2 regions of the Pseudoalteromonas sp. P1-8 genome follow, and region 2 is predicted to be linked to the other one. Evidence: predicted binding sites of a transcription regulator. Region 2 holds the regulator's gene; the other holds the start of a gene.

Region 1 (4,439 bases), on a different contig from region 2:
TTTTAAGTTGCTTAAAAAGATGTGCTTTTCGTGCTCTGGTAACGCTTGGAAGTCAAGACGGTCTTTACTTACATCAACTTCTTCAGGACGCCAAAAGAACGAAAGTTGCTTTTCAATTAGCTTTTCGAAGATAGGGTACTTTTGTTGGTCGTAACGTGACACGTTTACCGTTTGGCCGAAAAACATCGGTTCTTGTAATTGGTTATTATGATTTCGGCTAAAAGTTGTATATGACATAGTGATTTCTCAAAAAACAGTCAGGACAAAGCGGGCTAATGAGCCCGCTTTTGTTATGTTATTAATTTAATTAGATTTTACAAGCGCCGCCTGCACAACCGTCATCTTCTACCTCTGGTGTTAACTCATCTTGAGAGTCTGATGCACCATCACGTGTGTTGTGATAGTACAGGGTTTTAACACCAAGTTTATACGCAGTCAGTAGGTCTTTTAATAGCACCTTCATAGGTACTTTACCGCCTTCGTACTTAGATGGATCATAGTTAGTGTTTGCAGAGATCGTTTGGTCAACGAATTTTTGCATAATACCAACAAGTTGTAGGTAACCATCGTTTGAAGGAATATCCCACAGTAGCTCGTAGTTATCTTTCAGATTTTCATAATCTGGCACTACTTGCTTTAAGATACCATCTTTACTTGCTTTAACGCTGATATGACCACGTGGTGGTTCAATACCATTTGTTGCGTTAGAGATTTGCGATGATGTCTCTGAAGGCATTAGGGCAGATAGCGTAGAGTTACGCATACCGTGCTCTTTAATGCTTTCGCGTAATGAGTCCCAATCTAAGTGAAGCGGCTCTTCACAGAACTGATCTAGGTCACGCTTGTAAGTATCTGTTGGCATAATGCCTTGAGAATACGTTGTCTCGTTAAATTTAGGACACGCACCACGTTCTTTCGCTAACTCATTTGATGCTTTCATTAGATAATATTGAATTGCTTCAAATGTTTTGTGAGTTAGGGCATTTGCGCTGCCATCTGAGTAACGCTTACCATTTTTCGCTAAGTAGTACGCGTAGTTAATAACACCAATACCTAGCGTACGACGACCCATAGTTGCGTTTTTCGCCGCAGGAACAGGGTAGTCTTGGAAATCAAGTAAGTTATCAAGAGCACGTACTGCAAGTTCAGCAAGTTCCTCTAATTCGTCAAGTGATTCAATTGCACCTAAGTTAAACGCCGACAGCGTACAAAGTGCAATTTCACCTTCTTCATCCATTACATTGGTAAGTGGCTTAGTTGGTAATGCAATTTCTAAACATAAGTTAGATTGACGAATTGGTGCCACAGTCGAGATGAACGGGCTGTGCGTATTACAGTGGTCAACGTTTTGTAAGTAGATACGACCTGTGCTCGCACGCTCTTGTGCAAACATTGAGAATAACTCAATCGCCTTAATACGTTTTTTACGAATTGACTCGTCTTGCTCGTATTTGATGTATAGCTCATCAAACTTTGCTTGATCTTCAAAGAACGCATCGTATAGACCTGGTACATCTGAAGGGCTAAATAATGTGATGTAATCGTCTTTGATTAAACGGCTATACATTAATTTGTTGAACTGCACACCGTAGTCAAGGTGACGTACACGGTTATCATCAACACCACGGTTGTTCTTAAGAACAAGTAGGTTTTCAACTTCTAAGTGCCAAAGTGGGTAGAACAACGTTGCTGCGCCGCCACGAACACCACCTTGTGAACAGCTCTTAACTGCTGTTTGGAAGTGCTTATAAAACGGAATACAACCTGTGTGGTACGCTTCGCCGTTACGAATAGGGCTACCAAGGGCACGAATGCGACCGGCATTAATACCAATACCGGCACGTTGTGAAACGTATTTAACAATCGCAGACGATGTTGCATTAATAGAATCTAGGCTATCACCACATTCAATAAGTACACATGAGCTGAACTGACGTGTAGGAGTACGTACACCTGCCATAATAGGTGTAGGTAATGAAATTTTGAATGTAGATACTGCATCATAAAAACGCTTGATGTAATCAAGACGTGTCTCTTTTGGATAATCAGAGAATAAGCTTGCAGCCACTAAGATATATAAAAACTGTGCACTTTCGTAGATTTCACCAGTAACACGGTTTTGAACTAAATACTTACCTTCAAGTTGCTTTACAGCAGCGTAGCTGAAGTTTAAGTCACGGTTGTGATCGATGTAAGCATCTAACTCGTCAATTTCTTGCTCGGTATAATCAACAAGTAGGTGTTGATCATAACGCTTGTCTTCAACTAATTTAGTGATGTGATCGTATAAGCGTGGTGGCTCAAATTGACCGTACGCTTTTTTACGTAAATGGAATACAGCTAAGCGAGCAGCTAGGTATTGGTAATCAGGCGTATCTTTAGAGATCTGATCAGCTGCAGCTTTGATGATTGTTTCATGAATGTCATCGGTACGAATGCCGTCATAAAATTGAATATGTGATTTTAATTCAACTTGTGAGACAGACACATTCTCTAGACCTTCTGCGGCCCAAGCGATCACGCGATGGATCTTATCTAGATCAAGTGACTCTTTACGGCCGTCACGTTTGCTTACAGATAGCTGTTGGTTCATAGTTTTGCCTGTATTCCTTGGGAAATTATAGTTGTAAAGACAAAGGTATTCTTTATGTAATTATTATTATTAAACGCCAGGGTGATCTAATTGAATAACATTTAGCCACAATATCTGGTGTTGTTTAAATTGCAGATCACAAGATAGTGTGGTCTGCGCTGTTTTGCAAGGGATAGAATTGCCCCATTTTGTGGATAACTATTGGATAAACGCATTGTGTTAGTGACCATTAACCTTTGAACATTCATAGACGACGAAATTTGTAGAAATCAACAAAAGATCCAGAAAATTTACCGTTTTTAAAAATAAATTTTGACTGATTTTTTTATCATCAATGAATGCTCAAAAGTAAATCAAATCACAATATATGGTGTTTAAGTTATCAAATAACACTATATATGGTTAAAACCATCTATTGGCGTTTGCCAATTGAAATCCGCTTGCCAGCCAAGTGCAGCGTCTACACTGGGTATATAACCCCATAACGCTGTTGCGCTGTACATATTGGCCGCTTTTGCAGCTTGAATATCACGTTCAGCATCACCGATATACAAACAACGGCTCGGATCAACATCTAAGATCTCAGCAGTGTGTAATAGTGGATCCGGTGATGGTTTTGACACAGCTAATGTATCGCCACTCACAACTGCCTTTGCATCACGCAAAGAGGGAATAGCCTGCACTAAGGGCTCAGTTAAAAAGCCGGGCTTATTAGTCATAATGCCCCACTTAATATTGTTTTGCTCAAGTGCAATTAAAAGCTGTTCTATGCCATTGAAACATTTACTGTGCACAGCAATATCTTCGGCGTAGTAGTCAAGAAGCTGCTGGCGCAAGGCGAGTTGTTCAAGTTCGGGCCATTTATCCCCAAACCCTACTTCTAATAATGCATTTGCACCGTTAGACGCAGCAGGGCGATAAACATGCTCAGCAACAGGCGCCACATTGGCATCTGCTAACACGCGGTTCAATGCGCCACCTAAGTCATCTGCGGTATCGAGTAGTGTGCCATCTAAATCAAAGATAAAAGCATCAAAATCGATAGAGGGTGTTTGTACACCACTCATCAGGCTAGTTTCTCAAAGTGGAGGATGTAATTAACACTTACATCATCATTTAAGCTGTACTGCTTAGAAAACGGGTTATAGTTAAGGCCGGTACTGGCGCGTACTTTTAATCCCGCTTCTTCTGCCCATGCAATAAGCTGTGCAGGTTTGATGAACTTTTTATGGTCATGAGTACCTTCAGGAACCATCTTTAAAAGCTTTTCAGCACCGACAATAGCAAACAAATAAGCTTTTGGTGTTTTATTTAATGTTGAAAAGAATACATCGGCGCCCGGTTTAGCAAGCTTTGCTACAGCACGAATAATAGAAGCAGGATCTGGAACATGCTCAAGCATTTCCATACAGGTCACAACATCAAAGCGAGCAGGGTGCTCAGCAGCAAATTGCTCTGCAGGTACCTTTATATAATCAACAGGTACGCCTGTTTCTAAACTATGTAACTTAGCAACGGTAAGTGGCTCTTGGCCCATATCGATGCCGGTTACTTTAGCGCCCATCCGCGCCATACTTTCACTTAAGATGCCGCCACCACAGCCAACATCTAAGGTTTCCTTATCAAATAAGCCGCCTACTTTATCAGCGACAAAATCCAAGCGAAGAGGATTTATTTCATGAAGGGGTTTGAACTCTCCATCGCGGTCCCACCAACGTTCTGCGATGGCTTCAAACTTTGCAATTTCTGCATTATCTACATTTTGATGCTCGGTCATAAAAAACTTCCTCGTTAATCTGAGGCCATTATATAGGGGGAAATTAATAAATCGCAAAGATTTAGCGCC
Region 2 (4,439 bases):
CAAGCTCATTGATATGTCTGAACGGGAAGGTTGTTCAGCCCCTTTAATTAGGCGCTCTAAATAGCGAGCAATCTGGTCAACTTCTAAGTTCACCTGAGTCCCCACCTGAAATTCTGCAATCGTTGTTTGCTCTGCAGTATGCGGAACAATCGTCAGCTTAAAGCGATTTTGCTCAACCTCGTTGACGGTTAGGCTAATGCCATCAATACACACAGAACCTTTGTACGGAATGTACTTCATTAAATCATTGTCTGTGCTTAACCAGTACTCGGTTGCACGAGCATTGGGACTAATACTTTCGACAGTCGCAATACCATCAACATGCCCTGACACTAAGTGCCCACCTAAGCGAGAAACCGGTTGCATGGCTTTTTCGAGGTTAACTGTTTGACCTTTTTTATAATGTGCAAACCCAGTTAAGCTAATTGTTTCGTTTGATAAGTCAGCACTAAAACCATCGCTATGTTTAGCGACAACCGTTAAACACACACCATTGGTGGCAATACTGTCACCGAGCTTGACGTCTTTCATATCCAAATTAGGGCTTTGAATACGAATAGCTAGATCACCTTGCTTTTGTGTTAGTTCAACAATTTTACCTGTTGCTTCAATAATTCCAGTAAACATAGTGCTACTCTTTATTTTCAATGTCTGTGGCTTGCTTTGCTTTTATCGCTGTTAAGCGAATATCATCGCCAATCATCACTGTATCAGTAAAGGTCAGTTCAGTGATATCACTCATCATGGTGACTTCTGCAAAGTTTAGTAAGCTTTTGCCCATATCACCTATTAACTTAGGGGCAATATAAACAATGTATTCGTCAATTAAATCTTGCTCTGCGAACACCCCTGCAAGGGTTGCACCCGCTTCGAGCCAAATATGATTAAATTGTAGTTCAGCAAGACGCTTTAAAACCGCCGATAAATCAACTTTATTGTTATTTGCTGGCACCACTTCGTGTTTAACAAAGTGAGGCCACTTGGTATGATTATCAAGCGACGTGGTAAAAATTATCATCGGGCTCTCGATGCTGAATAACGCAAGTTCAGGCGTTAACCTGTTTTGTGAGTCAATAATGATTCGGGTTGGTTGGCGCAAAGGCAACGAGGTTGGCATGGTAAATGGCAACTCATCAACACGGACATTAAGTTTGGCATTATCAGTAATAACGGTGTCTGCACCGGTTAGGATAGCACAGCTTTGCGCACGAAATGCTTGCACATCTTGGCGCGCCTTAGGGCCTGTTATCCATTTACTTTGGCCGTTATTTAGCGCTGTTTTACCATCTAAACTACATGCCATTTTACAAGTCACATATGGCAATCCAGATTCCATACGCTTTAAAAAACCTTTATTTAAATCGCGCGCTTGTTGTTCAAGTAAACCAGATGCAACGCTAATACCGGCGTCAGCTAAAATTTGTAGGCCGCGACCACTCACCGCAGGGTTTGGGTCAACCATAGCAGCAATGACCTTACTTACACCTGCTGCTTTTAAACCTTCGGCACAAGGTGGAGTGCGCCCATAGTGACTACAAGGCTCTAAAGTCACATATGCAGTGGCGCCTTTCGCGTTGTCGCCAGCTACAGCCAAGGCATTCACTTCAGCATGGCCCTGCCCTGCTAATTGATGAAACCCTTCACCGACTATTTCGCCATCTTTAACCAAAACACAGCCAACATTCGGGTTTGGCGTCGTAGTAAAACGACCTTGTTTAGCAAGCTCAATGGCACGCGCCATGTAAGCTGTATCAAGCTCTGTAAACGACATGATTAATCACCTAAACGAGCGATCTCTTCACCAAACTCGCGAATATCTTCAAATGAACGATAAACCGATGCAAAGCGCACATAGGCTACTTTGTCGAGTTTCTTTAGTGACTCCATGATGCATTCGCCAATTAAATGGCTAGAGATTTCACGCTCACCCGTAGCACGAAGTTGAGATTTAATAATGTTAACGACTTCATCGACCTGCTCAGTGCTCACTGGGCGTTTCTCTAAAGCGCGATGCAAGCCATTCAGTAATTTGTCTTCATTGAATGGTTCGCGGCTACCATCTTGCTTGATGACTCTTGGCATCACAAGTTCAGCGCCTTCAAAGGTGGTAAAGCGCTCATGGCATTCGTTACATTCACGTCGACGTCTCACTTGGTGACCACCGCCAACTAGTCGAGAATCAATTACTTTAGTATCTTTTGCGGTGCAAAAAGGGCAATGCATAGGGTTCAACTTCCGTTTATAAAAAACAAAAAAAGGCCGCTTAGTAAGCGGCCTTTATAATAGCAAAAAACAACGCTATTGTTATCTTAATTACGGTTTAACTAGTAATTAAGCGTAAACTGGTAATTTTTTACAGATAGCTTTAACTTTCTCTTTTACTTCTGCTTGTACAGACTCATCGTTGATGTTGTCTAGTACGTCACAGATCCAGCCTGCAAGCTCTTTTGACTCAGCTTCTTTGAAACCACGGCGAGTAATAGCCGGAGAACCAATACGAAGACCAGACGTTACAAACGGTGAACGTGGGTCGTTTGGTACTGAGTTTTTGTTTACAGTGATGTTTGCGTTACCTAGTGCAGCGTCAGCATCTTTACCTGTGATATCTTTATCGATTAGGTCAAGAAGGAATAAGTGGTTGTCTGTTTTACCAGAAACAACTTTATAGCCACGCTCTTGCAGTACTTCAACCATTGCTTGTGCGTTCTTAACAACTTGCGCTTGGTACGCTTTGAATTCTGGTTGTAATGCTTCTTTGAAAGCAACCGCTTTAGCAGCGATGATGTGACATAAAGGACCACCTTGACCGCCAGGGAAAACAGCGCTGTTTAGCTTTTTGTAGATCTCTTCATCTCCACATGCAGAAACGATTAGACCGCCACGAGGACCTGCTAATGTTTTGTGAGTTGTTGTTGTAACAACGTGTGCGTGAGGGATTGGGCTTGGGTATACACCAGCCGCGATAAGACCAGCAACGTGAGCCATATCTACGAATAAGTATGCACCTACTTTATCAGCGATTTCACGGAATTTAGCCCAGTCAACAACGCCTGAGTATGCAGAGAAACCAGCGATGATCATTTTTGGCTTGTGCTCTAATGCAAGTGCTTCAACTTGAGCGTAATCAATTTCGCCTGTTTCGTCGTTTAGGCCGTATTGAATTGCATTGTACGTTTTACCAGAAAAGTTAACGTGTGAGCCGTGAGTTAAGTGACCACCATGAGCTAAGCTCATACCTAGTACTGTATCGTGCGGCTGAAGAAGAGCTTGGAAAACAGCTGCGTTTGCTTGTGAACCCGCATGTGGTTGAACGTTAGCGTAATCTGTGCCGAATAATTCGTTTGCACGGTCAATTGCTAATTGCTCAACAACGTCAACATGCTCACAACCGCCATAGTAACGTTTGCCTGGGTAACCTTCAGCATATTTGTTGGTAAGCTGAGAACCCTGCGCTTCAAGTACGCGTGGGCTACAGTAGTTTTCAGACGCGATCAGTTCGATGTGCTCTTCTTGACGAGCCGTCTCTTTATTGATGGCTGCAAATAACTCTGGATCGAAATCCGAAATATTCATGCTACGTTCTAACATGGGGTCTCCTAAGGCAACGTGTATGGTGTTTTTTAAAGGCTGTATTGTACGCTTAAAACGCACTTTTGCCTATCTTGTAAAGATGAACATATTTAAACAGGGATTGAATTTATTTCACAGTGTTTTAATAATGATATTTTTTTATTGATACATAACAAAAATTTATAAATTTAAAATATTTCATAGATATTTAAAATGTTACTTAAACAAAAATCGCTCTGTTAAATTGCGTTTTTATTAGGGCAAACTAAGCTTATAAGACTGGTCAATATCAAGGATGGTATAAGTACATGTTAGCTAAACCAATATACGAATTAGTCCCCTACGGATACTTTTTTCTCGGCATCAGTTGTATCACATTAGCCAATAATTATGTGCCTACATTAATCGGTGTAATCTTATTTTTATTAGGTGCTAACATTTGGCGGATGCGTTCTGAAGCCAGAAGAACCGATCATTCAAGCCAGCGAGTCAAGCAAAGAAAACGTCGCTATTACTATGAATTTAAACCTTTTATCATTTTTATTTCGGCATTCACCTTGATGCAATGGACGCAAAATGAACTCGTTTCGGTGATCAGTATTTTGCTGTGTATCTCGGCAGGGGTCATTCTAAGCATGCGGATTTTAAACCGTCATAGCCATTCGTTACTTCATTGAGTGCTTTATTAAAAGACTGCATAAAAAAGAGCGGCTTAGCCGCTCTATAATCAAGGTTATGCTAATTTATTTAACAGCTCAGTTCGAAGCAATTGATAATCAAAGTTAATATCTTCAGCCAAACACTCATTTGCTAGCGCATCAGCAAGTGGTTTCGGCATAGGTAGTTCGATGTCTAAAATTTCTTCTACA

What was found. The regulator NrdR, encoded in region 2, represses ribonucleotide reductase genes. The targets are predictions, from matches to a motif close to AAACACNANATNTNGTGTTT.
Region 1: the regulator NrdR is predicted to act here: its motif matches at 2,697-2,716, upstream of nrdA (class 1a ribonucleoside-diphosphate reductase subunit alpha).

What each region holds. Positions count from the first base shown of each region.
Region 1 is NZ_LJSO01000001.1:574,326-578,764, reverse strand. It holds gene nrdB (class Ia ribonucleoside-diphosphate reductase subunit beta) at 1-237, opposite strand, end outside; gene nrdA (class 1a ribonucleoside-diphosphate reductase subunit alpha) at 308-2,593, opposite strand; gene AN213_RS02625 (HAD family hydrolase) at 2,986-3,660, opposite strand; gene ubiG (bifunctional 2-polyprenyl-6-hydroxyphenol methylase/3-demethylubiquinol 3-O-methyltransferase UbiG) at 3,660-4,370, opposite strand.
Region 2 is NZ_LJSO01000002.1:381,711-386,149, reverse strand. It holds gene AN213_RS05255 (riboflavin synthase) at 1-627, opposite strand, end outside; gene ribD (bifunctional diaminohydroxyphosphoribosylaminopyrimidine deaminase/5-amino-6-(5-phosphoribosylamino)uracil reductase RibD) at 632-1,771, opposite strand; gene nrdR (transcriptional regulator NrdR) at 1,774-2,223, opposite strand; gene glyA (serine hydroxymethyltransferase) at 2,332-3,588, opposite strand; gene AN213_RS20155 (hypothetical protein) at 3,879-4,247, shown strand; gene thrC (threonine synthase) at 4,304-4,439, opposite strand, start outside.